2 regions of the Arthrobacter sp. GmRoot5-12 genome follow, and region 2 is predicted to be linked to the other one. Evidence: riboswitches for the same ligand, from Rfam matches in the RefSeq annotation. Region 2 holds a riboswitch; the other holds the start of a gene.
The links. Region 2 has a riboswitch for glycine ahead of gcvP (aminomethyl-transferring glycine dehydrogenase). Riboswitches for the same ligand answer to the same signal wherever they lie in the genome.

Region 1: another riboswitch for glycine. It lies ahead of cycA (D-serine/D-alanine/glycine transporter); the one in region 2 lies ahead of gcvP (aminomethyl-transferring glycine dehydrogenase).

Annotation. Positions count from the first base shown of each region.
Region 1 covers NZ_AP046056.1:1,443,776-1,458,866, forward strand. The annotation lists gene AC6JAM_RS06525 (AzlD domain-containing protein) at 1-43, opposite strand, end outside; gene AC6JAM_RS06530 (AzlC family ABC transporter permease) at 40-840, opposite strand; gene AC6JAM_RS06535 (DoxX family protein) at 837-1,394, opposite strand; gene AC6JAM_RS06540 (CoA transferase) at 1,454-2,839, opposite strand; gene AC6JAM_RS06545 (glycerophosphodiester phosphodiesterase) at 2,847-3,746, opposite strand; gene AC6JAM_RS06550 (DUF445 domain-containing protein) at 3,796-5,157, shown strand; gene AC6JAM_RS06555 (LamB/YcsF family protein) at 5,373-6,122, opposite strand; gene AC6JAM_RS06560 (hypothetical protein) at 6,106-6,906, opposite strand; gene cycA (D-serine/D-alanine/glycine transporter) at 7,079-8,620, opposite strand; glycine riboswitch at 8,671-8,766, opposite strand; glycine riboswitch at 8,767-8,865, opposite strand; glycine riboswitch at 9,157-9,257, shown strand; gene gcvP (aminomethyl-transferring glycine dehydrogenase) at 9,418-12,291, shown strand; gene gcvT (glycine cleavage system aminomethyltransferase GcvT) at 12,301-13,449, shown strand; gene gcvH (glycine cleavage system protein GcvH) at 13,499-13,882, shown strand; gene glyA (serine hydroxymethyltransferase) at 13,879-15,091, shown strand, end outside.
Region 2 covers NZ_AP046056.1:1,068,703-1,083,793, forward strand. The annotation lists gene gcvT (glycine cleavage system aminomethyltransferase GcvT) at 1-196, opposite strand, end outside; gene gcvP (aminomethyl-transferring glycine dehydrogenase) at 208-3,066, opposite strand; glycine riboswitch at 3,120-3,227, opposite strand; glycine riboswitch at 3,254-3,351, opposite strand; gene AC6JAM_RS04795 (TetR/AcrR family transcriptional regulator) at 3,445-3,981, opposite strand; gene AC6JAM_RS04800 (MFS transporter) at 4,067-5,626, shown strand; gene AC6JAM_RS04805 (Dps family protein) at 5,708-6,187, opposite strand; gene AC6JAM_RS04810 (APC family permease) at 6,409-7,965, shown strand; gene AC6JAM_RS04815 (AMIN-like domain-containing (lipo)protein) at 8,045-8,590, opposite strand; gene AC6JAM_RS04820 (DUF4193 domain-containing protein) at 8,750-9,052, opposite strand; gene AC6JAM_RS04825 (hypothetical protein) at 9,145-9,348, opposite strand; gene AC6JAM_RS04830 (LacI family DNA-binding transcriptional regulator) at 9,456-10,469, opposite strand; gene araA (L-arabinose isomerase) at 10,518-12,038, opposite strand; gene AC6JAM_RS04840 (L-ribulose-5-phosphate 4-epimerase) at 12,095-12,811, opposite strand; gene araB (ribulokinase) at 12,808-14,562, opposite strand; gene chvE (multiple monosaccharide ABC transporter substrate-binding protein) at 14,829-15,091, shown strand, end outside.

The sequences.
Region 1 (15,091 bases), 380 kb from region 2:
ACGCCAGCGCGCAGGCAAGAAGCAGCCAGATCCACAGGCTCATGCGCCTGCCCCCGGATCCGCGCCTTCGCTCCCCTGCGCACCCGGATACGGGCGGCTTGCGTCCTGCTGCCGGCCAGGGTGATGGTCACGGTGTCCGCCATAGGGCTCGACGTCCGGCTCAAGGCCCTCGTCGCGCCGGCCGTGGCTGAACCAGCCCACCAGCGCGGCCACCAGGGCGGCCACCAGGATGGGCACCCCCGCCGGCACGAAGGGAACGGCGACAACGGTGGCCACCGCACATACCACCGCGATGGCAATGGGTTCGCGGCCCTTAAGCCGCGGCCAGAGCAACGCCAGGAAGGCGGCCACCGCGGCTCCGTCGAGCCCCCATTGCTTGGGATCGCCCAGTCCGCTCCCGGCGAGCGCGCCCACGGCGGTGAAGAGGTTCCACAGCACGTAGACGCCGATCCCTGCAGTCCAGAATCCGCGCCGCTGCTCGGCCGGGTCCGTCTGGCCCGTGCTGGTGGCCGTTGATTCGTCGATGGTCAGCTGCGCGCCGACAAACTTACGCCAGCCGGTGGGCCGCAGCAGTGCGTTCAACTGCATGCCGTAGATGCCGTTGCGCATGCCCAACAGCGTTGCTGCGCTCATTGCGGCGATGCCCGAACCTCCACCTGCCACCACACCAATAAACGCGAACTGCGAACCACCGCTGAAGAGGAGCAGGCTCAGGGCCATGGTCTGCCACAGGTTGAGCCCGGAGGTCACTGCGAGCGCTCCGAAGGACACCCCGTAAAGGCCGGTGGCGATGCTGATGGAAATCCCCACCCTGACCGCCGGCGAGGCCAGGAGTTTCACACCCAGCCTCCAGGTTTGCGTGCCTTTTGGATGGGCTTCCGGAGGCTCCAGGCCCAGAGGATCAACGGTGCCTGGAGCGGCAACCGCACGGTGTGGATCTTCCGCCGGCGGGGCGTACCCTGCGGACCGTAAGCCTTCGCCAGTGCGTCAGCGTGTCCCGCCAGGAATGCGGTAAACATCGCTGTGAGGGCGGTGGCGGTCAGCTTCCGGGTGGGCGGGAGGAGGATTCCGACGGCGGCGGCCAGCTCCAGCAGTCCGCTCACGGCGATCCACTCATCCCGGGACAGGACGGCCAGGGGATGGTTGGGCACAGGATGGTTGGGCACCACAGTGTGGGCCGCACCGGGTTCCGGATCCGGTTCCGCGTCCCGGCGGCAGAGGTAGTCCGGAACGACGTCGCGGTAGAAGCCGGGATCCCTGAAGTGCTTGCCCGCACTGGCCAGCAGGAGGGCTCCCATGGCAGCCGCGGACAGGGTCTGAACGGCGGGGCCCTGAAGGGAAAAGTTCGGTACGGACAAGCCCCTGACTGCAGGACCGGACCAGGGAAGAGGCATGGAACCACTCAATCACAGCCACGGTGGCCGCCAGAAACCGGCCTGTGAGGCAAGGTCCCTCAATTCCAGGCGGGCGGAGAGCTTCCATACGGGGGCGGCGGGGACAGGTAGTCCACCGGCCGGCCCGCGTCCAGCAACGGTGGACCGACGTAGCGGAGCTGCCCGTAGGTGCTGTCCATGGAGTTGTAGCGGGGTCCGGGTAGCTCTGCCGGGCCGTCAGTGACCCCTGGTTCGGTGTCCCCTGCTTCGGTGCCCATTGGAAGGGAAAACAGTTCCTCGGCGGTGCGGGCAAGGGACAGGTGCGCACAGGCACCCATCCCAGCCGCCCGGCGTCGGTCCAGGAGGCGTACGGCCGCCGCAGCCACCCCGTATCCTGTGGCGTGGTCCAGCGCCTGGACAGGCAGGGCACCCGGGCGCCACCCGCCGTCGTCATTGTCCTTCCCGTACACGTGCGCGATTCCGCAGGCGGCCTGGACAATGCTGTCAAAACCGCGCATACCGCTCCATGGCCCGGCGCTCCCCCAGCTGTTGAGGGTGACCACCACCAGCCCAGGGTGCGAGGCCAGCAGTTCCCGCGGGTTGAGCCCGAAACGGTCCAGGGCGCCGTGCCGGTAACCCGTGACCACGACGTCGGCGCGGGCCAGGAGCTGCTGGAGGCTGTGCTGGTTCTGCGGAAGCCCCAGATCGGCTTCCGCGCTGCGCTTGCCGAACGCGGTGTCCACGAACTGGTCTTCGATTTCCGGGAAGGCTGGCGGGTCGATCCGCAGGACATCGGCTCCCAATGCTGCAAGCAGGCGGGTGGCCACCGGCCCTGCAATCACCCGGGTCAGGTCCAGGACCCGCAGCCCCTCCAGCGGCGGTTTGTTGCCGCCACCGATGCCCTCGCCGCCTGCCGTAGTAGCCGCCGCGGCAAAGTCCTGCAGTCCCAGACCGGCCGTGGTGCCGTCGGTATGCTCCACGGCAATCCAGGGTCCGGATCCCGCCGCCCGGCCCATGCCGGACGCAAGCCATTCGTCACGCGTCCTCACGGCCGCAGCGATCCCGCCGTGGCCCTGGATGGCGGCCTCAGCCTCAAGCGCCGCCATGGAACGAAGAGCCTGTTCCGCCCCTTCCGCGGAGGCGGCTCCCAAGGCGCGCAGCAGCCGCTGCTCGTGGTGCGGGTAGTTGGCGTGGAGCCGGATCCAGCCATCGCGGGTCTGCCGGAAGCCCGACAGGGGCGCGAAGCCCTGTGGCTTGCGTCCGGCAATCCGCAGGTGGCCGAAGGAATCGAAGGCAGCCGCGGTAAGCGCCGGCGTAGTGCTGAACCGGCCGGGCGTGCGCGCATACAGGTTCAGCGCTTCCGCCGCGGCTCCCACCGAGTACAGTGCCAGGCCTTCGACGTCGAGGGCGCCGCCCCACCAGCGTCGGGGCGAATACGGGAACGGATTGACGTGGTGCGCGTCCACGTCCGCCCTACTTTCCCTGCGGAGAGGCTGCGTGGAGCTGGTCCAGGACGCGGGCCGGCACGTTGGTGGTGATCTCGTGGATGCCCAGCTCCTGGCAAAGTGCCACATCCTCCGGGGAGTCCACGGTCCACACCCGGAAGCGCCGCCCGGAGTCCAGCCATCGGCGGATTGTGGCCGGGCGCTCCCTGACGTAGTCGATGCCGGGGCCGGCCATTCCTACTTCCCGGTCGTCCAGGATCCGTTCACCCTCCAGCTGGGTGGCCTTCATGAGGTTGGCGACGGCGCTCCCCGTAATGAGGCCCAGGCCCAGCCCGCCGCGGATCTCATGGATGGTGAGGTCGTCCACCAGTTGGCAGATGTATTGCGGCGGGACGGACTGGAGCAGGTGGCGGACCGAGTCCGGGCTGAAGCTCATGAAGGTCACGGCCACGTTGTCCACGGTGGAGCTTTGCGGGTCCCAGCCCTCGCTGCGGAGCACCTCCAGCACGCGGTCCTCCAGTTTGAGCTGGTAGGGACTGGGATGCTTGAGCTCGATGGCGAGTTTCACCGGGCGGCCCGCCCCGCGGAGGATGTCCAGCAGCTCCGGGAGGGTCAGCAGCTGTTCCGAACGTGCTCCATACTCTTCGGGAATGCGGACCCCCTTCCAGGATGAGAAGTCCAGCTGGTGCAGCTCGCGCAGGGTCCGTTCAGCCACCGGCCCGGTCCCGTCCGACGTCCGGTCCAGGTTGGCGTCATGGAGCAGGACCAGGTGCTGGTCCCGGGTGAGGTGGACATCGCACTCCACCCCGTCGGCCCCGTCAGCCAATGCCTGCAGGTAGGCGGCCCGGGTGTGTTCGGCGTATGCGCCGCTGGAACCACGATGGGCAAAGACCAGCGGCCGCTGCGGCACTGACTCGTCAATTGTCATGGACACACGGTAGCCGACCGGCCCCCGCCTTCGGGGCTAGGCTTGGCACATGCAGGTGAACTCTGAGGCAACTACTGGGCCAACCACGCAGGATCCCCCCGCCGAGGCCGCACAGCAGGTGCGCCCTGGCACTGTGGCGGCAGGCGCCGTCGTAAGCCGCCAGCCCGGTGCCGGCGACGCCGAGAAAGCGGCAGCGCTGCGGAAGATGAAGCTGCTGGCGCTGAGCCTGCTGATCGCCATGGCCGTGATTTTTGTCTTTGCGTTCGCGCTGCAGAAGGACTACCCGTGGCTGCAGTATGTGCGCGCGGCGGCCGAGGGCGGAATGGTGGGCGCGCTGGCCGACTGGTTCGCCGTGACGGCCCTGTTCAAGTACCCCATGGGCATCAAGATTCCCCACACCGCCATCATTCCCCGCCGGAAGGACCAGATCGGGGCCTCGCTGGGCGAGTTCGTGGAGACCAATTTCCTCTCCGAGCAGGTGGTCCAGGAGAAGTTGGCCAGCGTCAACATCGCGCGGCGGGCCGGCGTTTGGCTGGCCGGCCCTGGTGGTGCCGAACGCGTGGCCAAGGAGGGAGCCGCCGTTATCCGCGGCGCCTTCAAGGTTTTGAATGACGACGACGTCCAGGCCGTCATCGAGGGCATGGTGCGCAAGCATCTGCTCACCCCGCCGTGGGGACCTCCCGTGGGCAGGCTGGCGGAGCGCATCTTCCATGACGGGCACCATCACACGCTGGTGGACCTGCTGGTGGACCGCGCGGCGGACTGGGTGGACGACAACCACGAAACCGTCACCCGCCTGGTGTCCGACCGCTCCCCCACGTGGGTTCCGCAGTTCGTGGACGGACTGGTGGGCGACAAGGTCTATATCGAGATCCTGAAGTTCGTCCGTGCCGTCCAGGCTGACCCCCGCCACCAGGTGCGGCAGTCAATCGACAAGTACCTCAACGACCTGGCACAGGACCTGCAGCATGACCCCGCGATGATTGCGCGCGCGGAAGACATCAAGGCGCAGGTCCTGGGCGACCCCGAAGTGCGCGAACTGGCCTCGCGGACCTGGGGAACGGTCAAGAACGCGCTGCTGGGCGCCGTGGATGATCCGGACAGCGAACTCACCATCAAGTTCAAGGCTGCGGTGCGCGATTTTGGGTCACGGCTCGTGGACGACCCCGAACTGGCCGGGAAGGTCAACGCATGGATCGGTGACGCCGCCGGGTACCTGGTCCGCACCTACCGTTCGGACATCGCAGGCGTTATTACGGACACCGTGGCGCGGTGGGATGCCGAGGAAACCTCGCAGAAGATCGAGCTCCAGGTGGGTAAGGACCTGCAGTTCATCCGCATCAACGGCACCGTGGTGGGGTCCCTGGCCGGGCTGGGGATTTTCACGGTGGCGCAGCTGATCTTTGGGTAGTTTTCCGCTGCTGTAGGTCCCGGGTGGACTTGGCGCTGCGCATCTTCCTTTTCGCTGCGGATTCATCTTGGCGCTGCGCATCTTCCTTTTCGCTGGGGATATTTGGGGTGCGAAAAGGAATGTGCGTGTCGATAAGGCGTACGACGGCGGCAGGGAGGGCTGGAGTGACGCTGGAATTGTTGAAAGAAGTCGGCCCGCCGTACGGCTGCAGGCTCCTACGCGAAGGACTCCAGTGCGACGCCTGCGTCCTCAAGTCCTGCCCTGATCCGGGCCGCCATTTCTACGGCGTCAGGGGTCCCACCGTGAATGCACAGGGAGTCGGGCCGTACCGCAATTACGGATCCGTCCACGGCAACCACTTCGCCTTGCGTGGCCAGGCGGACGGCCCGTTCGACCACCGCATCGACGTCGTACAGGACGGCATCGTCCTCGGAGAGCGGCACCAGGCTGCCGTCGGCGAGGTAGGCACGGTCGGCGAAAGCCTCAACGAACACCGGGTGCCCGGCTTCCTTGGCCTGCTTCAGCAGCTCCGAGCCCGGGAAGCCCAGGAACGGAAGGCCTGGATCGTAGGCGTTGACCGCAGCCACTACGGCGGAGGCCTGCTCGGCGTCATGGATCGTGGTGTCGTACAGCGCTCCATGCGCCTTCACATAGTCCACGGAGGCGCCCACGGCATGCGCAACCCCGTCGAGCGCGCCCAGCTGGTACAGCACGTCCCCGAAGAGCTCGTCGAAGCTCATGCCAAGCATGCGGCGCCCGTAGCCGGCCAGGTCCCGGTAGCCCAGGTGCGCACCGACGGTGACATCAAGTTCGTACGCGGCCCTGCAGCTGTCGAGCATGGTGACGGGATCCCCCGCGTGGAGGCCACAGGCTACGTTGGCGCTGGTTGCCAGCTGGAGCATCGCCGGATCGCCTCCCGCGGTCCAGGAGCCGAATGATTGGCCTACGTCAGCGTTGAGATCCAATGATGTTGCCTTCCAGCGTCAGGTTGTCCGGCCCGGCAGCGGAAGTCAGCTCCCCGGGAATGGTGTCCGGCATCGGCCCGAACGCCTCCCGGGCATTCTTGGCCACCGCACGGCCCATCACGAGGTTACCGGCTCCGCCGACAACGGCCCCTATGCCGAACGGGAGGGCCCGCCCGAACAAGGCAGTCCCTTGGCGCTTGAGCAGGTTCTTGAGGAAGGCATGCTGGATCCTCTTCCGGACGCTGCCGAAACCCGGCACCACCATGGATTTGGACAGCGCGTTGCCCCAGGTGTTGGTGGCGCCGCCGGATGCCTGGCCGCTGAGCGTGCCCAGCAGGGCGGTGCCCTCCTCGCCGAGCATGATGGCCATGACCATGGTGCCGGCCTTTTCCGGGTTGGTCAGACGGATGCCGTGCAGTTCAGCCAGCGATGTTGCGTACAGGGCTGTGGCTTCCAGGAAGCCAACGGTGGCGGCTGCGGAAAGTCCCAGCGACGCCACGGTTCCAACGCCGGGGACGACGGCGGTGGCACCCACCAGGGCTCCCCCTCCGGCAACAGCCCGCAGGTAGTCGCGCTCTGCGATGTCCGCCAGCTGCGCGGCCGTCGCCCGCGGATGCCTCTTCTGGAGCCTGCGGATGTAGCCAACCACCAGGGGCCGCTGGATCTGCACTGCTTTCAGGAGCATGTTGTGGACGCCGGGCTTGGGCTTGCCCTCGGCGTCAAACATTGCGTTGTGGGCGGTTTCCTGTGCGATGCGTACTGCGGGGTTGCTGCGCCGGGCCATGGTCACCTTCATTCAAATCGACCTGCAGCGGCTAGGCTGCCGTGCCTTTCCATCCTATGTGGATAGACACTAAGCATGCTTAACTTCCGGGCCGTGGCTTCGTCCGGCGGGCTGCGGCGGCAGGATGCGGTACCTGCACCTCACCGCCGCCGCTGCAACCCGCCGTCGGACGTTACTTCCCGGCCTGCTGGACCTCGCGCCCCGCCGCCCCGGCGTCCTGGCCGCCGCTGCGCGCGGCAGTGGCCTGGTCTGCCTGAAGCTCGGCACGGAAGACCTCGAAGCGGGCCAGGTGGGCGGGACGGCGCCGCAGAATGGCCCAAGCCACGCCCAGGATGACGAACCAGATGGGGGTTACCAGCAGTGCAACGAGAGTGTCGGGCTGGGTGGTAAGGGCCCAAAGGACGAAGGCGAAGAATGCGTACACCACCCACACGGCGGGAATGCCACCGGGCATCTTGAACTTCGACGCCGCATGCAGGTGCGGCCGGCGGCGCCGGAAGGAGATGTAGCTGGCGAGGATGATCGACCAGACGAAGACGAAGCAGACCGCAGACACGGTGGTCACCATTTCAAAGGCCATGCCAACATCCTGGCCGGCATACATGAGTACGACGCCGGACAGCAGCAGGACGCAGGACAGGAACAGCGCGTTGCTGGGCACCTTCCTCGTGGAGAGCCGGCTGAAGATACCGGGGGCATCGCCTTCCTGGGCCAGGCCGAAGACCATGCGGGACGTGGAGTAGATGCCGGAGTTCGCGGAGGACATCGCCGAAGTCAGGACCACCAGGTTGACCACCGTGGCCGCGGCGCCGAGGCCGGCCAGGGAGAACATCCCGATAAAGGGGCTGTGGCCGGCGGCGAACTGGGTCCACGGGGTGACCGCCATCAGGATGACCAGCGCACCGACATAGAAGAGCAGCACGCGGACGGGGATGGCGTTGATGGCCTTGGGCAGCGTGCGCTCGGGGTTCTTGGCCTCGGCGGCGGTGGTTCCCACCAGTTCGATGCCTACGAAGGCGAAGACTGCGATCTGGAATCCGGCCACGAAGCCCATGAACTCATTGGGGAAGAACCCGCCATGGCTCCACAGGTTGGTGAAGCTTGCGGTGCCCGCGTCGCTCTGGAAACCGGTGAAGATCATGAAGAGTCCCACGATGATCAGGGCTGCGATGGCGACGATCTTGATGAGGGCGAACCAGAACTCGGTCTCGCCGAACGCCTTGACGGTGGCGAGGTTCAGCAGGAGCAGGATGCCCACCGTGGCCAGGCCCGGGATCCAAAGTGGCAGCGCCGGCCAAAGTTCCTTTGAGTACCCTGCAATGGCGATGACGTCCGCGATTCCGGTGATCACCCAGCAGAACCAGTACGTCCAGCCGGTGAAGAATCCGGCCCACGGCCCCAGGAGATCGGCGGCGAAATCACTGAAGGACTTGTAGTTCAGGTTGCTGAGCAGCAGTTCACCCATGGCCCGCATGACGAAGAAAAGCATAAAGCCGATGATCATGTATACGAAGATCACGGATGGGCCGGCCGCGGAGATGGTCTTGCCGGAACCCATGAACAGGCCCGTGCCGATCGCGCCGCCGATGGCGATGAGCTGGATATGCCGGTTGGTGAGCTGCCGCTCCAGGTGGGGAGGCTCGCTGCGGGCTGCCGTGGCAGCGCCTTGGCTGCGGGCTGGTTCGCCGTTGGACGTGGGGGGATGAATCGCCATGAGGAACTCCATCGATAAAGCGGCTTTTGGGTGCCGCAAAAGATTTGGTTCCTCCCCGCTCTGTAGTGGACCTGAGAGTTTCCGCAGCAAAAGCCGCTTGCACCGCCGGTGAGCCAGGGTCATGCCCGGCTGCTTTCCAGAGTTGCCTGTCCGCGGCGGTACGTGGGCCTGAGAGTTTCCTGGGGAGGGTTTGCTCCTACGGCGCCTGCTGGATGTACCCGGCAGGGCTCTCCCGCCGCAGGTCGAAGGCGTATTCAGTTGGAAGCCGCAGGCTTTTTGGGCCACGGCCGGTCATGCAATGGGACAGGCACCGACTGGTGGGCTGCTCCGGATACGCTGAGCCAGCCACCGGCGGCGCCATTCCCGGGGTTCAGTGTGGTGTCCGTCACGATCGAATGTCAAACCCCTCCCGACACAAGCGGGGAAGAACGGCGTCACGTGCCCCTCGAGCCCCGCACGGAAGCCGCCCGATTTGCCACGGACGGGTCTATCCCGGTACCTTGTGAGCCGAATCACCCACATTTGAATAAGCCTTTCGAGCTGTGACGGGAGAGTCCTCCCGGCGAAACACCGGTCAGGCGCCGTAGGAGCAAATCCTCCCCAGGAATCTCTCAGGCCCCCGTACCGTCACGGCGAGGCGACTCTGGAAAGCAATCAGGCTTCTGCCTGGTTCACCGACGGTGCAAGCGGTCCCCTGCCAACAGCAGGCAACGCGGAATCTCTCAGGTCCAATACAGAGCGGGGAGGAACCCATCCCACGCCGTGCCACGTTCGGCCGGCCAGATCTGGAGTTCCTCATGACGATTCATTCGCATCCAACATCGTTTGTTGACCGCCATATCGGCGCGCGCCGCCAGGCCGACATCGACACCATGCTCAAGGCCATCGGCTACGACAGCCTGGATGGCCTGGTTGACGTGGCCGTCCCCGCGCCCATCCGCCAGGAAACTGCGCTCAAGCTGACCGACGCCCTCAGCGAGGTTGAAGTCCTCACGGAACTGCGGAAGCTTGCCGCCAAGAACAAGACGGCAGTCCAGATGATCGGCCAGGGCTACTACGACACCGTGACTCCGCCGGTGATCCGCCGCAACATCCTGGAATCCCCGGCCTGGTACACCGCCTACACGCCCTACCAGCCGGAGATTTCCCAGGGCCGGCTTGAGGCGCTGCTGAACTTCCAGACCATGGTGCAGGACCTGACGGCGCTCCCGGTAGCCAACGCTTCCTTGCTGGACGAGGCAACGGCGGTGGCCGAGGCCGTGCTGCTGATGCGCCGCGCCAACAAGTCCAAGGCAGCGAAGGACGGCAAGACGGTGCTCGACGCCGACTGCCTCCCCCAGACCATCGCCATCGTGCTGGGCCGGGCGGAGGCGCTCGGCTTCGAGGTGGAGGTCGCCGACCTGTCCAAGGGCCTGCCCGACGGCGACATCAACGGCGTCGTGCTGCAGCAGCCCGGGGTCTCCGGCCGCGTGTGGGACCAATCCGCCGTGATCGCCGCTGCCAAGGACCGGGGCGCGCTGGTCACCGTGGCTGCGGACCTGCTGGCCCTGACACTGATCACACCTCCGGGCGAGCAGGGGGCGGACATTGCCGTCGGCTCCACCCAGCGTTTTGGCGTGCCGCTGTTCTTTGGGGGGCCGCACGCCGCCTACATGGCCGTCCAAAAGGGAATGGAACGTACCCTCCCGGGCAGGATCGTGGGCGTCTCCAAGGACAACGCCGGCACGCCTGCCTACCGGTTGGCCCTGCAGACCCGCGAGCAGCACATCCGCCGCGAGAAGGCCACGTCCAACATCTGCACCGCCCAGGCGCTGCTGGCCATCGTGTCCTCCTTCTACGCCGTTTACCACGGCCCCGACGGCCTGAAGGCGATCGCAGAGACCGTCCACCACAAGGCCAGGGTCCTGGCAACAGCACTCACGTCACTGGGCCGCGAACTGGTCACGGACTCCTTCTTCGACACCCTCACCGTCCGCGTTCCGGGCAAGGCCGCCAAGGTGATCACCGCCGCTGAAGCCCGTGGCATCAACCTGCGCTTCATCGATCCGGACACGGTGGGCGTCTCCGTTGATGAGACGACGACGGCGGCAACACTTTCCGCCGTCGCCGTCGCCTTTGGCGCCGGTCCGGTGGGTGACGCCCAGGGATTCGAACTGCCCGACACTATTTTGCGTTCCTCGGCCTACCTGCAGCACCCGGTCTTCAACACGCACCGGTCTGAAACCCAGCTGCTGCGTTACATCCGCAAGCTCTCGGACCGCGACCTGGCGCTGGACCGCACCATGATCCCGCTGGGTTCATGCACCATGAAGCTGAACGCCACGGCCGAGATGGAAGCCATTTCCTGGCCGGAGTTCGCCTCGATCCACCCGTTCGCCCCGGACTCCCAGACCGAAGGCTGGCGCGAACTCATCGCCGGCCTGGAAGCGGACCTGACCACGATCACCGGGTATGACCAGGTGTCCATCCAGCCCAACGCGGGCTCGCAGGGCGAACTCGCCGGGCTGCTCGCGATCCGCGGCTACCACCATTCCCGGGGCGAGCAGCAGCGCAACGTGTGCCTGATCCCGGCCTCGGCGCACGGCACCAACGCCGCCTCCGCCGTGCTCGCGGGCATGAAGGTGGTCGTCGTGGCCACGGCTGCCGACGGCACCATCGACCACGACGACCTGACGGCCAAGATCGAGGCCAACAAGGACGTCCTCTCGGCCATCATGATCACCTACCCCTCCACCCACGGTGTCTACGATGGGGATGTCCGCGAAGTCTGTGACGCTGTGCACGCCGCGGGCGGCCAGGTCTACATCGACGGCGCCAACCTCAACGCCCTGGTAGGGCTGGCCCAGCCGGGCCAGTTCGGCGGGGACGTGTCCCACCTGAACCTGCACAAGACCTTCTGCATCCCGCACGGCGGCGGGGGACCCGGCGTCGGGCCCGTTGCCGCCAAGGCGCACCTGGCACCGTTCATGCCGGGCGACGCGAACAAGGCGGCGCACGAAGCCGGGCACGGTGTGGCGATCTCGGCGTCCCGGTTCGGTTCGGCCGGCGTGCTGCCGATTTCGTGGGCGTACGTGAAGCTGATGGGCGGTGAGGGCCTGACCGAGGCCACCAAGTCCGCGCTGCTGGCGGCCAACTACGTCGCGTCCCGCCTGAACGAATACTTCCCGGTCCTCTACACCGGTGAAGGCGGGCTGGTGGCGCACGAGTGCATCCTGGACCTGCGCGAACTCACGGCGAAGACGGGAGTCACGGCCGAGGACGTGGCCAAGCGGCTGATCGACTTCGGTTTCCACGCCCCCACCCTTTCGTTCCCTGTCGCGGGCACGCTGATGGTGGAGCCCACCGAGTCCGAGGACCTGGCCGAGATCGACCGCTTCATCGAGGCCATGATCACCATTCATGGCGAGATCCAGCAGGTGGCCAGCGGCGACATCACCCTGGAGGCATCCCCGGTGCGCAACGCACCCCACACGGCCGCCGCCGTCGTCAGCTCTGACTGGGACCGCGCCTACCCGCGGGAGCAGGCGGCCTTCCCCGTTGCCTCGCTCCGCCAGGACAAGTATTTCCCGCCCGTCGGCCGGATCGACGGCGCCGCCGGCGACCGGAACCTGGTCTGCTCCTGCCCGCCCCTCGAAGCGTTCGAGGACAGCACAGCCGAATTTGAGAACTGAGGACTTCCAATGACTGAGAACTACACCGCTCTTTTCGAGCAGCACAAGAAGGCCGGGGCCTCGTTCACGGACTTCGGCGGGTGGCAGATGCCGCTCAAGTACGAGTCTGAACTCGCGGAACACCATGCCGTGCGCAGGGCGGCCGGCCTGTTCGACCTCTCCCACATGGGCGAGGTCTGGGTGACCGGCCCCGACGCCGCCGCCTTCCTGGACTACGCCCTTGCCGGCAAACTGTCCGCGGTGGCCGTGGGCAAGGCAAAGTACTCGCTGATCTGCAACGCCGATGGCGGCATCATCGACGACCTCATCACCTACCGCCGGCCATCCCCCGAAGAGGGCGTGGACAGGTACCTGGTGGTGCCCAACGCGGGCAACGCCGCAGTGGTGGCCAAGGAACTGCTGGAACGCGCCGCCGCCTTCGACGTCACTGTGGAGGACGCCTCCGCCAACACCTCGCTGATCGCCGTCCAGGGACCGAATTCCGAAGCGATCCTCCTGACGCTGGTCCCGGCCGAACAGCACGCACTGCTCACCGGGCTCAAGTACTACGCCGCCGTCGAGGTGGGCATCGCCGTCAACGGTACGGTCCAGGACCTGCTCGTGGCCCGGACCGGCTACACCGGCGAGGACGGCTTCGAGATCTACGTTCCCAACCTGGACGCCCCCGCACTGTGGGAGGCCCTGCTCCAGGCCGGCGAAGGCTCCGGCCTGGTTCCAGCCGGACTGGCCGCACGCGACTCGCTCCGCCTCGAAGCCGGGATGCCGCTCTACGGCAACGAACTCTCCCGCCACGTCAACGCCTACGCGGCCGGCCTGGGCCCCGTGGTGTCGCTGGCGAAGGAGAGCGGCTTCGTAGGCAAGGACGCCCTGGCCGCCATCAAGGCCGCAGGAGTCGGTTCAAGCATCGGGCAGAAGCTGGTGGGCCTCAAGGGTGCCGGACGCCGCGCTGCCCGCGCCCATTACCCCGTCCTCAAGGACGGCACCCTGGTGGGCGAAGTAACCTCCGGCCAGCCCTCCCCCACCCTCGGATACCCCATCGCCATGGCCTACGTCGACGTTGAATTTGCTGAAGTCGGGACCGTCCTGGACATCGACCTCCGCGGCAAGCCCGAGCGCTTCGAAGTCGTCCCCCTCCCCTTTTACAAGCGCCAGAAGTAAATCGATTTCGCCCAACCACCACAGGTTTTGAAGAGAAGGAAAGTAGACAATGAGCAAAGTTGTTTCTGAACTGAAGTACTCCGCCGAGCACGAGTGGGTTGCTGTTGACGGATCCGGCCCCGCGGGGATCGGGATTTCCGCCGTTGCTGCCGACGCCCTGGGCGACATCGTGTACGTGGACCTCCCCGAGGTCGGCTCCACCGTGACGGCCGGCGAGACCTGCGGCGAGGTGGAATCCACCAAATCCGTCTCCGACCTCTACGCCCCCGTGACCGGTGAGGTCACCGAGATCAACGACGGCGTGGTCACGGACCCCGCCCTGATCAACAGCGATCCCTACGGTGCGGGCTGGCTCTTCAAGGTGGCCGTTACCGAGGAAGGCCCGCTCATGTCGGCAGAGGAATACGCAGCAGCAAACGGCGGCGAGCTGTGAGCGCCCCGGCAGAAGTGGGCGCCTTCGAGCAGGTGGCCTCCCCAAGCCTGAACGCCGACCTGTCCATCCTGGACCCTGAGGTTGCCGCGAAGATTGACGACGAGCTTGGCCGCCAGCGCGACGGCCTGGAGATGATCGCGTCCGAGAACCACACGGCCGCTGCGGTCATGCAGGCCCAGGGCTCGGTCCTGACCAACAAGTACGCCGAAGGCTACCCCGGCAAGCGCTACTACGGCGGCTGCGAGCACGTGGACGTCATCGAGCAACTCGCCATCGACCGGGTCAAGGACCTCTTCGGCGCCGGGTTCGCCAACGTCCAACCACACTCCGGTGCACAGGCCAACGCCTCCGTCATGCACGCCCTGATCAAGCCCGGCGACACCATCATGGGCCTCAACCTGGCGCACGGCGGCCACCTGACCCACGGCATGCGGATCAACTTCTCCGGCAGGCTCTACAACGTGGTCCCGTACCAGGTCCGCGAGGACACCCACTCCATCGACATGGCAGAGGTGGAACGGCTGGCCCAGGAGCACAAGCCTCAGCTGATCGTGGCCGGCTGGTCCGCTTACGCCCGCCAGCTGGACTTCGCGGAATTCCGCCGGATCGCCGACTCCGTGGGGGCCTACCTGATGGTGGATATGGCGCACTTCGCCGGACTGGTGGCGGCCGGGCTGCACCCGTCGCCGGTGCCGCACGCCCACGTCACCACGTCCACCACGCACAAGACCCTGGCCGGTCCGCGCGGCGGCATCATCCTGACCAACGACGCCGACATCGCCAAGAAGATCAACTCGGCTGTGTTTCCCGGTCAGCAGGGTGGCCCGCTGGAACACGTGATCGCCGGCAAGGCCGTGGCGTTCAAGATCGCGGCGTCCGAAGAGTTCCGCGAGCGGCAGGAGCGAGTCCTTGCCGGTGCCCGCCTCCTGGCGGAACGCCTGGTCCAGCCGGACGTCACCGCCAAGGGCATCAGCGTGATCTCGGGCGGCACCGACGTGCACCTGGTCCTGGTCGACCTGCGCAACTGCGACCTCGACGGGCAGCAGGCCGAAGACCGGCTCGCCGCCATTGACATCACCGTCAACCGCAACGCCGTTCCCTTCGACCCCCGCCCGCCCATGGTCACCTCAGGCCTGCGCATCGGCACGCCCGCACTGGCCACCCGCGGGTTCGGCGAGGACGCCTTCCGCGAGGTTGCGGACATCATCG
Region 2 (15,091 bases):
ACGCGGCGGCGCCGGGGCCGGTCACCCAGACCTCGCCCATGTGGGAGAGGTCGAACAGGCCGGCGGCCCTGCGCACGGCATGGTGTTCAGCAAGCTCCGAGCTGTACTTCAGCGGCATCTGCCACCCGCCGAAGTCCGTGAAGGAAGCTCCAAGCTTCTTGTGCTCGTCGAAAAGAGCGGTGTATTTCTCGGTCATGGCGCCGGTCCTTAGTTTTCGAAGTCTTCCAGCGGCGGGCAGGAGCAGATCAGGTTCCGGTCCCCGGCGGCGCCGTCGATGCGTCCCACGGGCGGGAAGTACTTGTCCTGCTTGTGGTGGGCAGGGAACGCCGCCTGCTCCCGCGGGTAGGCGCGGTCCCAGTCAGAGCTGACGACGGCGGCCGCCGTGTGGGGTGCGCGGCGCAGGGGTGAATCCGCTACAGCAAAGTCGCCGTTGGCCACCTGGTCGATTTCCTTGCGGATGCTGATCATGGCCTCGATGAAGCGGTCGATCTCGGCCAGGTCCTCGGACTCGGTGGGCTCCACCATCAGCGTGCCCGCGACAGGGAACGAAAGGGTGGGGGCGTGGAAACCGAAGTCGATCAGCCGCTTGGCCACGTCCTCGGCCGTGACTCCCGTCTTCGCCGTGAGTTCGCGCAGGTCCAGGATGCACTCGTGCGCCACCAGCCCGCCTTCACCGGTGTACAGGACCGGGAAGTATTCGTTCAGGCGGGACGCGACGTAGTTGGCCGCCAGCAGCGCGGACTTGGTGGCCTCGGTCAGGCCCTCACCGCCCATCAGCTTCACGTACGCCCACGAAATCGGCAGCACACCGGCCGAACCGAACCGGGACGCCGAGATCGCCACACCGTGCCCGGCTTCGTGCGCCGCCTTGTTCGCGTCGCCCGGCATGAACGGTGCCAGGTGCGCCTTGGCGGCAACGGGCCCGACGCCGGGTCCCCCGCCGCCGTGCGGGATGCAGAAGGTCTTGTGCAGGTTCAGGTGGGACACGTCCCCGCCGAACTGGCCCGGCTGGGCCAGCCCTACCAGGGCGTTGAGGTTGGCGCCGTCGATGTAGACCTGGCCGCCCGCGGCGTGCACAGCGTCACAGACTTCGCGGACATCCCCATCGTAGACACCGTGGGTGGAGGGGTAGGTGATCATGATGGCCGAGAGGACGTCCTTGTTGGCCTCGATCTTGGCCGTCAGGTCGTCGTGGTCGATGGTGCCGTCGGCAGCCGTGGCCACGACGACCACCTTCATGCCCGCGAGCACGGCGGAGGCGGCGTTGGTGCCGTGCGCCGAGGCCGGGATCAGGCACACGTTGCGCTGCTGCTCGCCCCGGGAATGGTGGTAGCCGCGGATCGCGAGCAACCCGGCGAGCTCGCCCTGCGAGCCCGCGTTGGGCTGGATGGACACCTGGTCATACCCGGTGATCGTGGTCAGGTCCGCTTCCAGGCCGGCGATGAGTTCGCGCCAGCCTTCGGTCTGGGAGTCCGGGGCGAACGGGTGGATCGAGGCGAACTCCGGCCAGGAAATGGCTTCCATCTCGGCCGTGGCGTTCAGCTTCATCGTGCATGAACCCAGCGGGATCATGGTGCGGTCCAGCGCCAGGTCGCGGTCCGAGAGCTTGCGGATGTAACGCAGCAGCTGGGTTTCAGACCGGTGCGTGTTGAAGACCGGGTGCTGCAGGTAGTCGGAGGAACGCTCGACGGCGGCCTCCAGCCCAAAGCCCTGGCCCTCGCCCTGGACCTCGGCAACCGTGGCGCCAAAGACGTCGGCAACCTGGGCGACGATGGCCGCCGTCGTGGTTTCATCGAGGGCGATGCCTACGGTGTCGGCGTCGACGCTGCGCAGGTTGATGCCCCGCGCCTCGGCGTCGGCGATGATGCCAGCAGCCCGTCCGGGGACCCGGACCGTAAGGGTGTCGAAGAAGCTCGTGTGCAGCACCTCGACGCCGGCGGCCGCAAGCGAGGCCGCCAGGCTACGGGCGTGGCGGTGCGCCGTTTGGGCAATCGCCTTCAGTCCGTCGGGGCCGTGGTAAACGGCGTACATGGACGCAACGATGGCCAGCAGCGCCTGGGCGGTGCAGATGTTGGACGTGGCCTTCTCGCGGCGGATGTGCTGCTCGCGGGTCTGCAGGGCCAACCGGTAGGCAGGCGTGCCGGCGTCGTCCTTTGACACCCCAACCAGGCGGCCAGGCAAGGAACGCTCCAGGCCTTTGCGGACAGCCATGTAGGCGGCATGGGGGCCGCCGAAGAACAGCGGCACGCCAAAACGCTGGGCTGAGCCGACGGCAATGTCCGCGCCCTGCTCGCCCGGAGGTGTGATCAGTGTCAGGGCCAGCAGGTCCGCAGCGACCGTGACCAGCGCGCCCCGGTCCTTCGCTGCAGAGATCACCGCGGACTGGTCCCACACGCGGCCGGAAGCGCCGGGCTGCTGCAGCACGATCCCGTTGATGTCGCCCTCGGGCAGGCCCTTGGACAGGTCGGCGACCTCCACCTCGAAGCCGAGCGCCTCCGCACGCCCCAGCACGATGGCGATGGTCTGCGGCAGCACGTCGATGTCCAGGACGGTCTTGCCGTCTGCCGCGGGCTTGGTCTTGTTGGCGCGGCGCATCAGCAGCACGGCCTCGGCCACGGCCGTTGCTTCATCCAGCAGCGAAGCGTTGGCGATGGGCAGGCCCACAAGGTCCTGCACCATGGTCTGGAAGTTCAGCAGCGCCTCAAGCCGGCCCTGGGAAATCTCCGGCTGGTAGGGCGTGTAGGCGGTGTACCAGGCCGGGGATTCCAGGATGTTGCGGCGGATCACCGGTGGAGTCACGGTGTCGTAGTAGCCCTGGCCGATCAGCTGCACCGCCGTCTTGTTCTTGGCGGCAAGCTTCCGCAGTTCCGTGAGGACTTCAACCTCACTGAGGGCGTCCTGCAGGCGAAGGGCGGTGTCCTGGCGGATGACCTTGGGAACCGCGGTGTCCACAAGGGAATCGACCGAGTCGTAGCCTACGGCTTTGAGCATGGTGTCGACGTCGGCCTGGCGGCGCGCGCCGATATGGCGGTCTACGAAAGTGGTGGAGGCTGGGGTAACCGACACGAAGGAACTCCATTTACTCAGGCGGCGAAGGGTACGCCACAGCTATTCGGGTTCCTCCCCGCTCTGTATTGGACCTGAGAGTTTCCGCGTTCCCTGCCTGGGCAGGACCCGCTTGCACCGTCGGTGAGCACAACAGTCCCTACCTCTCCAAAAGAGAATAAGACTGCCTGCTGCTTTCCAGAGGTGCCTCGCCGCGGCGGTACGGGGGCCTGCGAGATTCCTGGGGAGGATTTGCTCCTACGGCGCCTGCCTGTACTTCCGGCAGAACTCTCCCGCCGCAGATCAAAGGCTATTCATTTGTTGGATCATGAAGGCCGGTGACAGCCCTCACAACTTTCTATTGTCCTACGCGGCAACCCCTCCCGGCAAATGACGGAGCTACCTGCGGAGCCGTTCCAGCGCGGCCAGGAGTTCCTCCACGTCAGCGGCCGCTCCCCCAGCCGGCGCAGGGGCCACGGACAGCATGGCGTTGAAGTACAGGCCGTCCCCCATATAGAGGACTGCCTTGGCCAGCCCAGGTCCCACATCCGCAGCAATTTCGTCCAGCCAGCGCTGCTGGATGGCCGCGAAGCGGCGCCGCGTCTCCTCGTGGGCCACCTCTGCAAGCCGGGTGGCGGCCACGATGGCACGGTCCAAAGGGGTATCCGCCCAGACCGAGGAACGGATGAAGTAGGCCGCGGCGCCTTCAGCTGCCGACGCCATGGCATCGGCATCCTCGCTCGCCAGGCCCTCCAGGCGGTCAAGCAACACGGCAATCAGGGCTTCCTTGTTGGGAAAGTGGTAGAGGAGGCCGCCTTTGGATACGCCGGCCTTGCGAGCCACGGCATCGAGGGTGGCCGCCCGCTCACCCACTTCAATCAGCAGGGACTCGAAGGCGTCAAGGACCGCGTCACGGGCAACAGGCTTTCGGGGCATGCCCTCCATCATGCCCTCCCCCGTGCAGGAATGAGGAAAACCATCGCATTTTTAAACTATACCGTCCGGACGGTATAGTTATCTCATGACCACTTCCATCGAGAGTTCGGCAACCGGGCAGGCAAGCAGCACTTCCGTGCGTCCTCCGTGGCGCGACTGGCTGGCGCTGGGGCTCCTGATGTTTCCCGTGCTGCTGGTGGCGGTGGACAACACCGCACTGACGTTCGCGCTGCCGGCCATCGCCCGGGCCCTGGAACCCACGGGCGTGCAGCTGCTGTGGATCGTTGACGCCTACCCCCTGGTGCTGGCCGGGCTGCTGGTATCAATGGGAAGCCTCGGCGACCGGATTGGGCGGCGGAGGCTGCTCATCCTTGGCAGCATCGGCTTTGCCGCGCTGTCCGTTGCGACGGCTTTTGCGCCCGCGCCGGAATGGCTCATCGCCGGCCGCGCCGCCCTGGGATTCTTCGGCGCCATGCTGATGCCGTCCACCTTGTCGCTGATCCGCAACATTTTCCCCGAGCCCAATCGCCGCAGGCTGGCCGTCGCCATCTGGGCCGCCGGATTCTCCGGCGGCGCGGCCCTGGGTCCGATCTTCGGCGGCTGGCTGGTGGAGCACTTCTGGTGGGGTGCCGTCTTCCTGGTGGCGGTCCCCCTCATGCTCCCCCTGCTGGCGTTTGGACCGGCCCTCATCCCGGAATCGAAGGATCCGGCACCCGGCAAGGTGGACATCCCCAGCATCCTGCTCTCCATGCTGGTCATGGTGCCCGTTGTCTACGGGATCAAGGCAGTTGCCACCGAAGGTCCAGGGGCGGCAGGTCTGGGCGCCATCGCCTTCGGCCTGGCCATGGGGGCGGTGTTCGTGCAGCGGCAGCAGCGGCTGGCGCACCCCCTGCTGGACATGTCCCTGTTCCGGAACAGGGTGTTCAGCATGGCCATCAGCGCCAACATCCTTGCCTTGTTCTCCTTCAACGGCTTCATCCTGTTCCTCGCCCAGCACCTCCAACTCCTCGAGGGAATGACGCCGTCCGCAGCCGGCGTTGCCATGATCCCGGCACTGGCCGCCACGGTGGTGGCCGGCCTGGTGGTGGTGCCGCTGGTCCGCAAGATCCGCCCGGGATACGTGGTGGCTGCGGGGTTGGCGTTCAGTGCCACCGGCTACACCATGGTGGCATTCGGGAATCACGACGGCGGCCCCTCGCTGCTGCTGGCAGCCCTGCTGGTCCTTGCACTGGGCGTGGGTACGGCCGAAACCATCTCCAACGACCTCATCCTCGGGTCCGCGCCGCCGGAGAAGTCAGGCGCTGCCGCGGCAATCTCCGAGACCGGCTACGAGGTGGGGTCGCTGCTGGGCACGGCGGTACTGGGCTCCATCCTGACGGCGTCCTACCAGCAGAACCTGCGGCTGCCCGCAGGCCTTGACGGCATGCTGCCCGGCTCCTCCCTGCACAGCGCGAGGGAAACACTTGCCGGCGCAGTGGAAGCAGCAAACCTGCTGCCCGCTTCCCTATCGGACACCGTCCGGGACGCTGCGGCGTCAGCGTTTGATTCCGGCGTGCACATCACTGCGGCAATTGGGCTGGTACTGATGGCGACGGCGGCAGTCCTCGCCGCCGTCGTGCTGCGGAAGGTGCCGAAAGCGGCCTGACCAAGCGAAACAAAAAGGGCGCCTGGTACCGGATCAATTCCGATACCAGGCGCCCAAAGGGTCCAGGCGGGTGACTGCCGGCTACTTGGAGTCGGCGGCTGTGACCTTGGCGGTCGGCTTCATGTTTTCAGCCTGCACCATCCAGGCAAACTGCTCCAGCCGGGCAATGAACTCGTGCAGGAGGTCCGCGGAGGTGGGATCCTCCTCGTCCACCTCGTCATGGACTTTGCGCATGGTGCCCACGGCGGCTTCCATGGCGGCAACGATCCGCTCGATGGCATCCGTAGTGCTGATCAGCCCCTCAGGGAACTGGGCCAGGCTGGTGGTTTCGGCAACGGTGGAGCTGCGGCCGTCCGGGAGTGCATGCAGGGCGCGCATTCGTTCGGCTGTGTCGTCGGCGAACTGGCGGGCAGCGTCGACGATCTCATCAAGCTGCAGGTGCAGGTCGCGGAAGTTGGTGCCCACGATGTTCCAGTGCGCCTGCTTGCCCTGGACGTGCAGTTCGATCAGGTCGGCCAGGACAGCCTGCAGATTGTTGGTCAGTGTCGGTGAAGCTTTCATGCGTCCTCCTCAAGTGGTCCAATACGGCCGACGCTACCAGCCGAGCACCTAGCGGCGGCAGGGCTTTCGGCAATTTCTCAGTGAGCTTACTAATTTGGAAAGGAAGTCATAAACGAATGTGATTCATATTGCGTCTTGCATCACAGGTCCGGCACCCCCATACTAAATGAACGCCATTCATATAGTGACCTCCGTCTCACAGCCTTCCAGAAAGTGGTGCCATGACAGAGACAATCCGCACCAGTACGGCCAAACCCGGTCCGCACGCCCACGCCCCGTCCGCGGACGGCGTCAGCGCCAAAGGCCTCAAGGGCGGGCAGCTCGGGCTCCTCGCCGTCGTCGTCCTGGGCATTTCAACGATCGCCCCCGCCTACACCCTCACCAGCGCACTCGGACCCACCGTCAATGAAGCCGGACTCCAGTTGCCAGTCATCTTCCTGATCGGGTTCATCCCCATGATCCTGGTCTCGCTCGCCTACCGGGAGCTCAACGCCGACTCCCCGGACAGCGGCACAACCTTCACCTGGGTGACCAAAGCCTTCGGCCCCTGGGTCGGCTGGATGGGCGGCTGGGGCCTGCTGGCCGCCAACATCATCGTGCTGTCCAACCTGGCCGGCGTCGCCGTCGACTTCTTCTACCTCTTCCTGTCCCAGCTCACCGGCTCACCGGAACTGGCAGACCTGGCCGGCAACAAAGCGTTGAACGTCCTGACCTGCTTCGTGTTCGTGGCGCTGGCTGTTTGGGTCAGCTACCGCGGGCTGCACACCACCAAGGTGGTGCAGTACGGCCTGGTGGGCTTCCAGCTTCTGGTCCTGGGCCTGTTCGTCGCCATGGCCTTCGCCAACTGGTCCACGTCCGAAACGGCCATCCCGTTCAGCTGGGACTGGTTCGACGTCACGAAGATCGAGACGTTCGGCCAGATTGCCGCCGGCATCTCGCTGTCGATCTTCGTGTACTGGGGCTGGGATGTGTGCCTCACGGTCAACGAGGAAACAGCGAACGGCCAGAAGACGGCCGGACTGGCCGGCACCCTGACCGCCGTCATCGTCCTGGCCATCTACCTCCTGGTCAGCATCGCCACCATGATGTTCGCCGGCGTCGGGGACACCGGCAACGGCCTGAACAACGCCGACAACCAAGAGAACATCTTCACGGCCCTGGCCTCCCCCATCATGGGCCCCTTCGCCATCCTGATGTCCCTCGCCGTGCTGTCCAGTTCCGCGGCCTCCCTCCAGTCCACGTTCATGTCGCCGTCCCGAAGCCTGCTGGCAATGGCGCACTACGGCGCCCTGCCTGAACCGTTCAGCCGGATCAGCAGGAAGTTCGCGACGCCGGGCTACGCCACCATCGCCGCCGGCATCCTGTCCGCCGGGTTCTACGCGGTGATGCACGTGGTCAGCGAAAACGTCCTGAATGACACCATCCTGGCCCTGGGTCTGATGATCTGCTTCTACTACGGCCTCACCGCGCTGGCCTGCACCTGGTACTTCCGCCACAGCCTGTTCAACAGCACCCGCCACTTCCTGCTGCGGCTGGTATGCCCGGTGGTGGGCGGCGTGGGCCTGTTCGTGGTGTTCGTCCAGACCGCCGTGGACAGCCTGGCGCCGGAGTTCGGCAGTGGTTCCGAGGTCTTCGGCGTGGGCCTGGTGTTCATCCTGGGCATCGGCATCCTGGCCCTGGGCGCCGTCGTCATGCTGGTCATGTCCCGCACGCACCCCGGCTTCTTCCGCGGCGAAACCCTCAAGCGGGACACCCCCGCGCTGGTAGTGCCGGAATAGATCGCTGAAGGCCGCCACAACGCTGCCTAAACGAAAAAGGTGCCGTGCCCCCATCAGGGGCACGGCACCTTTTTCGTTTTCACCAGTAGTGCGCCACGTCGATCACCAGGCGCGAGCCCGGACCGGGACCGGCCAGGGTGAAGACCCGGAACGGCAGGCGGGCCCGGACGCCCAGACCGAGACTTGTGTACCCCTCGAAGCTTCCGGCCGAAACCACCTGGCGGAACGTCTGGTAGCCGGCCACGTTGCTGAGTTCAGCCTTGTCCGCCGGGTTGTAGGTGGGGTTGCCGTTCTGGTCGTAGGACGGCGCCTTGATGCTGATATGCAGGCGCGCGCCGCCCCGTACCGGGATGAAGGCCCCGGAGCCTTCCTGCTCAATCCGCGGCACATACTGCACCGTGTAGGACACGGCGGGCCCGTTGAGGTCCACCACCAGCCGGTCGAAGCAGTAGTGCTGCCCGGTCCGGACATTGGTGACCGATGCGGTCCCCGTATCCTGCCCGGTCTTCGCAAGGGAGCCCCATGTGAGGCCGCAGTAGGGCGCCGCCGAGGCGGGCGCCTGGACCACGATTCCCAGCCCGGAAGCCAACAGGATTGCCGCGAGCCAGGTGAGGAACTTCTTCATAGCAGTGCCATCCACGACTAAAGACCATTGGATGCTTCCAGCGTAGGAGTGTCCGGACCGGGAAACGAGGGGGCATTTTGATAACGACGGCGTCCGGGGACAAAGCAGCGCCGGCCACCTCGGGGAGGTGGCCGGCGCCGGCAAAAATCAGGAAGACACTCAGCCTTCGCAGTCGCGGCAGTACTTCAGGCCGTCCTTTTCACGGGCAACCTGGGAGCGGTGCCGGACCAGGAAGCACGACGAGCAGGTGAACTCATCGGACTGCTCGGGAACCACAATGACGGTCAGTTCCTCATTGGACAGATCGGCGCCGGGCAGGTCGATGCCTTCAGCGGTGTCGTTCTCGTCGACATCGATAACCGCGGTCTGCGCGTTGCCGCCCCGTGACGCCTGGAGGGCCTCGAGAGAGTCGGCCGGCGACTCTTCTTCCTGCTTGCGTGGAGCATCGTAATCGGTAGCCATAGCGTGTTCACTTTCGTTGCTGCGCAGCGCCATTTCAGGCACCTCAGTGCAGCAGTTTAGGGCATTATCGCGCTACCGGCGCAATAGTGTGGCTAAGCAGACATTCTGCCGCTTCCGCCCGCTGTTCCTGCATGCCCGGACCGGGCCTGGTCGGCACCGAGGGACACTCCGCTCAAGGCCGGAAGCCAGCCCCACCGGGTGGCGTCGGCCATGGCGCCGGCGGCACTGGACTCAGATTCGTAGGTGAAGGTGTCCAGCAGCCAGTCGCGGAGCCGGATGAGCAAGGTAGCCGTCATGCACTGAAAACTACGCAGCGATTGTTGTGGCCAAGTTTCGCGCCGGTCTCCCCCGGATTAAATCAGCTGCCGGCAGGATCTCCGGCCGGATTCGGCAGGCGGGTTCTTCAGGCGGGCGGTGCCGTGCTGCTGCGCAGGACGAGTTCCGGCTCCACGACAAGTGTCCGGGGTCCTTCCGCGCCGCTGAACGCCGTCAACATCATCTGCATGCACCGCCGGCCCAGTTCCTCGAAGTCCTGCCGGACCACCGTCAGCGGCGGACTGAAATAGCCGGCCTCGGGCTGGTCGTCGAAGCCCACCACGGACACGTCCTGCGGCACTTTGATGCCGGCCTCGGTCAGGGCGCGCAGGACTCCCAGGGCCATCTGGTCGTTGCCCACGAAAAGGGCGGTGGCCCGGCGGGTGGCCGCGATCCGCCGGCCGATGGCGTAGCCGCTGCCGGCGCTCCAGTCACCTTCGATGATCAGGTCCGCCTCGAGTCCTGCGGAGGCAAGGGTGGACCGCCAGCCGTCGGCACGCGCCACGGCATCGATCCAGTCCTGCGGGCCCGCGACGTGCCCGATCCTGACGTGCCCCTGCCCAATGAGGTGCCGCACGGCGAGTTCGGCCCCGCGGCGCTGGTCCACCCTGACGCCGCCAACAGTGTCATTCCCCTCGGGTCCAACGGCCACCACCGGGACCCCGATGGGAAGTTCCGCCAGGGCGGCCAGCGTCTCAAGGTGCGGAACGATCACCACGATGCCGTCCACCGACTGGTCCAGGAAGTGCCTGACGGCGTCCAGGATCGCGTCCCGGCTGACCTCCCGCAACGCGGCGACGCTGACGAAATATCCGGCGTCCCTCGCAGCGCGTTCCACGCCCAGCAATGTATTGGCAGGACCGTACTGGGAGAGCTCGCTGCCCAGGACCCCTATGGTCTGCGAGCGCCGGGTGACCAGGCTCCGGGCTGCGGTGTTGCGGCGGTAGCCGAGCCGGGCTATCACCGCTTCCACTTTTTCCCGCGTCCCCGGGCTCACGTTGGGGTGGTTGTTGACCACCCGTGACACGGTCTGGTGTGAGACCCCGGCCAGCTCCGCCACGTCCTCAAGCCTCGGCAGCCGGCGTGGTTTGCCGTGCGTCACGGGTTTGTTGTCCGTGGCGGGCGCCGGGAGCTCAGCCGTGCCATTGGATCAGATCCCGCCTGCCAGCTTGTAGTAGGCGGCGTTCCAGTTCAGGTCCTTCTTGAACTGCCGGATGGTGGTGTCGTCGTCAATGGTCAGCAGTTCGGTTTTGGCGATCTCGGCGAAGTCCTCGAACACGTCCATGCCCACCTGGGTGGAGAGCACGGTGTGGTGGGCTGCGCCGGCCGTGAGCCAGGCTGCTGCGGAGGTTGCGAAGTCCGGCTTGGGCTCCCACAGGGCGCGGGCCACGGGCAGGTTTGGCAGCGGCTGGTCCAGGGGAACGACGTCGACGGCGTTGGCTACCAGGCGGAAACGGTCCCGCATGTCGGACAGGGCGACGACGACGCCCGGGGAGGCATCGGCGTCGAACACCAGGCGGACCGGGTCCTCCTTGCCGCCGATGCCCAGCGGGTGGATTTCCAGGCGCGGCTTCGACGCCGTGAGGGAGGGGCAAACTTCCAGCATGTGGGCGCCCAGGATCTTCTCGGACCCGGGCTCCAGGTGGTACGTGTAGTCCTCCATCAGGGAGGCACCGCCGGGCAGGCCGGCACCCATCACCTTCGCGGCGCGCACCAGGATGGCGGTCTTCCAGTCGCCTTCGGCGCCAAAGCCGAAGCCGGCGGCCATGAGCCGCTGGACCGCAAGGCCGGGAAGCTGCCGCAGGGCGCCCAGGTCCTCGAAGGAGGTGGTGAACGCGGCGGAGCCGTTGCCCTCCAGGAAGCTGCGCAGGCCCAGCTCGATCCGGGCGCCGTACCGCAGCGATTCATGCCTGGCCGCGCCTGCGCGGAGCTCCGGCACCACGTCGTAAAGGTCCGCATATTCCGCCACCAGCGCGTCGACGTCGGCCTCCGCCGCGCCGTGCACGGCGTCCGCGAGCTCGTTGACGGACCAGGTGTTCACGGCGACGCCGAAGCGCAGCTCCGCCTCGGTCTTGTCGCCTTCGGTGACGGCGACGTTGCGCATGTTGTCCCCGAAGCGTGTCAGCTTAAGGGTGCGGACGGCGGCCCAGCCGGCGGCGGCGCGCTGCCAGGAGCCCACCTGGCGTGCCACCTCGGGGTTGGAGACATGCCCGACGACGGTCTTCCGGGCGATGCCCAGGCGGGACTGGATGTACCCGAACTCGCGGTCGCCGTGCGCGGCCTGGTTCAGGTTCATGAAGTCGAAGTCGATGTCCGCCCACGGCAGGTCCCGGTTGGCCTGGGTGTGCAGGTGCAGCAGGGGCTTACGCAGCAGGTCCAGGCCCTGGATCCACATCTTGGCCGGGCTGAACGTGTGCATCCAGGCGGTCACACCGATCACCGAATCATCGGCGTTCGCCTCCAGGGCGGTGCGCCGGATGGCATCCGAATCGGTGAGGACCGGCTTCCAGACGATCTTGACCGGGACGGCGGAATTGGCGTTGAGCTGGTTGGCGATCTCCTGCGACTGGGCGGCCACCTGCTTGAGGACCTCCTCCCCGTACAGGTGCTGGCTGCCGGTGAGGAACCAGACCTCGTAGCCGTCGAGGGAGGTGCTTGCTGCGGTGCTCATGGATTCTCCTGGGAAGTTGTGTAATGACGGCGCCGTGGATTACTGGCCTGTGTTGTTTATTGGCCGTAGACGTTCTGGTAGCGGGCATAGAGGGAGTCGATGGAGCCCTGGTCGATGGGCAGCGGTTCGCCCAGCTGGCGGGAGATGTGGACGGTGCGGGCCACTTCCTCGCACATCACGGCGGCCTTCACCGCGGAGCGGGCGTCCTTGCCGATGGTGAAGGGGCCGTGGTTCTGCATCAGGACCGCCGGTGAATTGGAGTTCTTCAGCGTCTCCACGATCCCGTGGCCGATCGAGTCGTCCCCGATCAGCGCGAATGGGCCCACCGGGATGGAGCCGCCGAACTCATCGCCCATCATGGTCAGCACGCACGGAATGGCCTCCCCCCGGGCAGCCCAGGCAGTGGCGTAGGTGGAGTGGGTGTGCACCACGCCCCCCACCTCCGGCATGTGCCGGTACACGTAGGCGTGCGCTGCGGTGTCCGACGACGGCGACAGCGGCGGGTTGCCCCAGTCCACGGTCCCGCCGCCACCGACGTTGGTGCCCCTGACGGGCATGCCGTGCAGGTCCGTCACGATCATCTGCTCCGGGGTCAGGTCCTGGTAGGCGACCCCGGAGGGCTTGATAACCATGAGGTCGGTGCCCGGCACCCGGGCGGAAACGTTGCCTGCGGTCCACACCACCAGTTCGTAGCGCGTCAACTCAGCGTGCAGGGCGCACACGTCCTCCCGGATCCGGGCGATGGTTTCCAGGATCCCGGTGTCGGTGCTCATGCGGAGACCCCCACGGCAGGTTCGGCGGCGGAGCCGGGCAGGCTGGCCCGAGCGGCTTTGCGCTGGATGGCCTTGAGCCGGTGCATCACGTCATTGCCGCCGCGGCCAAAGTAGTCGTGCAGTGCCTTGTATTCCTGGAACAGTTCCTCGTACGCGGCAACGTTTTCCGGGATCGGCGTGTAGACCTCGCCGGGTTCGGCGCCCATGGCGGCGGCGGCTTCCCGGATGTCCGCGTATTCACCCGCGGCCACGGCGGCGTGGATGGCCGATCCCAGGGCCGGGCCCTGCTCCGAGCCGATAGTGGACAGCTGCAGGCCGGTGGCGTCCGCGTAGATCTGCATCAGCAGCCTGTTCTTGAGCAGGCCACCGGCCACGATGAATTCCCTGACCGGAACCCCGGCGTCGCGGAACGCGTCCACGATGGTGCGGGTTCCGAAGGCCGTGGCTTCCAGCAGGGCACGGTAGGTGTCCTCGGGCCGGGTGGCAAGGGTCTGGCCCACCACGATGCCGGACAGCTCGTGGTCCACCAGCACCGAGCGGTTGCCCGAGTGCCAGTCGAGCGCGATCAGGCCGTGCTCCCCGATGGCCTGCCGCGACGCCAGTCCGGTGAGGTACTCGTGGATTCCCAGCCCCGCGTCCCCGGCAGCCTCATGGTATTCGGGCGGGACGCCGTACCTGGTGAACCAGCCGAAGATGTCCCCCACACCGGACTGACCGGCCTCGTAACCCCACAGGCCGGGCACGATGCCGCCGTCCACTGCCCCGCACATTCCCGGCACTTCACGCAGTTCGCTGCCGTTCATCACATGGCAGGTGGAGGTGCCCATGATAGCCACCAGCTGGCCGGATTCCACGGCCTTGGCAGCAGGGGCAGTGACGTGGGCGTCAACGTTTCCCACGGCCACGGCGATGCCCTCCGGCAGCCCGGTCCAGGCTGCAGCCTCCGCCGTCAGGGTCCCTGCGGCGTCCCCCAGCCGCCCGATCGTGTGCTCCAGCTTGGAACTGACAAAGTCCTTGAAGTCCGGATTCAGGGCGGCCAGGAAATCCTCCGAGGGGTACCGCCCGTCCTGGTAGATGCCCTTGTAGCCGGCGGTGCAGGCGTTGCGGACGTAGCGGCCGCACAGCTGCCAGACGATCCAGTCGGCCGCCTCCACCCAGTGGTCCATTTCGGCGTAGGCCTCCGGGTCCTCTTCCAGCAGCTGCAGGCCTTTGGCGAATTCCCACTCGGACGAGATCAGGCCGCCGTACCGCGGAAGCCAGTCTTCGCCGCGTTCGGCCGCCAGCCGGTTGATCCGGTCGGCCTGCCCCTGGGCGGCGTGGTGGCGCCAGAGCTTCACGTAGGCATGCGGGCGGTTGGCATAGCCCGGCAATTCGTTCAGCGGCGTGCCATCGGCCTTCACGGGCACCATGGTGCAGGCGGTGAAGTCGGTGGCAATGCCGACGACGGCGGCCGGGTCGATCCCCGCGTCAGCCACCGCGGCAGGAACGGCGGTGCGCAGGACGTCCCGGTAGTCGTTGGGCACCTGAAGCGCCCATTCGCCGGGAAGCCGCGTGCCGTCGTCGCCCGCCACGTCACCGGGCAGGGAGCCGGTCACCACCGCATGGGGATATTCATGGACGGCGCTCCCAAGCTCCTTGCCGTCGCGGACCCGCACCACCACGGCGCGGCCGGACAGGGTCCCGAAGTCCACGCCGACCACGCAGTGGTCGTGGCGGGGGTCGGAGCTGGAAGTAAATAGCGCATCTGGCATGGGGTTGCCTCCATCCGGGAGGCAAGCGGCCTCATTACCGGTTTTGTAGGGTCAGGGTCGAGCTAAGTGCTGCAGCAAGTGTGAACGCTAACAAAGAAGAAGTCAACGCCATCGAAAGATTTCGGAGTTTCCGGGAGAAGGCTCTTGTTAGCGTTCACAAATCAGTCTATATTGAACCGACACATCAACCATGTGGCCAGGACCGGGAGCACCGTTGCTTCCCGGCCCAACAACACTTCGCGGCAATGCTGCCGCGGAAGGAGATTATGGTGAGAATCAAAAAACTCATGGGCGCGGTGGCCCTTGTCCTCGCCCTGACCGTGGGAGCCACCGGTTGCGGCTCCCGTGGCGGAACCAGCGAATCCAGCGGCGCAGCGAAGCCCAGCGACTCGCTGGTTGGCATCTCGATGCCAACCCAGACATCTGAACGGTGGATCGCCGACGGCGCCAATGTTGAGAAGTCCCTGAAAGACCTCGGCTACAAGACGGACCTCCAGTTCGCCAACGACGACATCCCCACGCAGGTCTC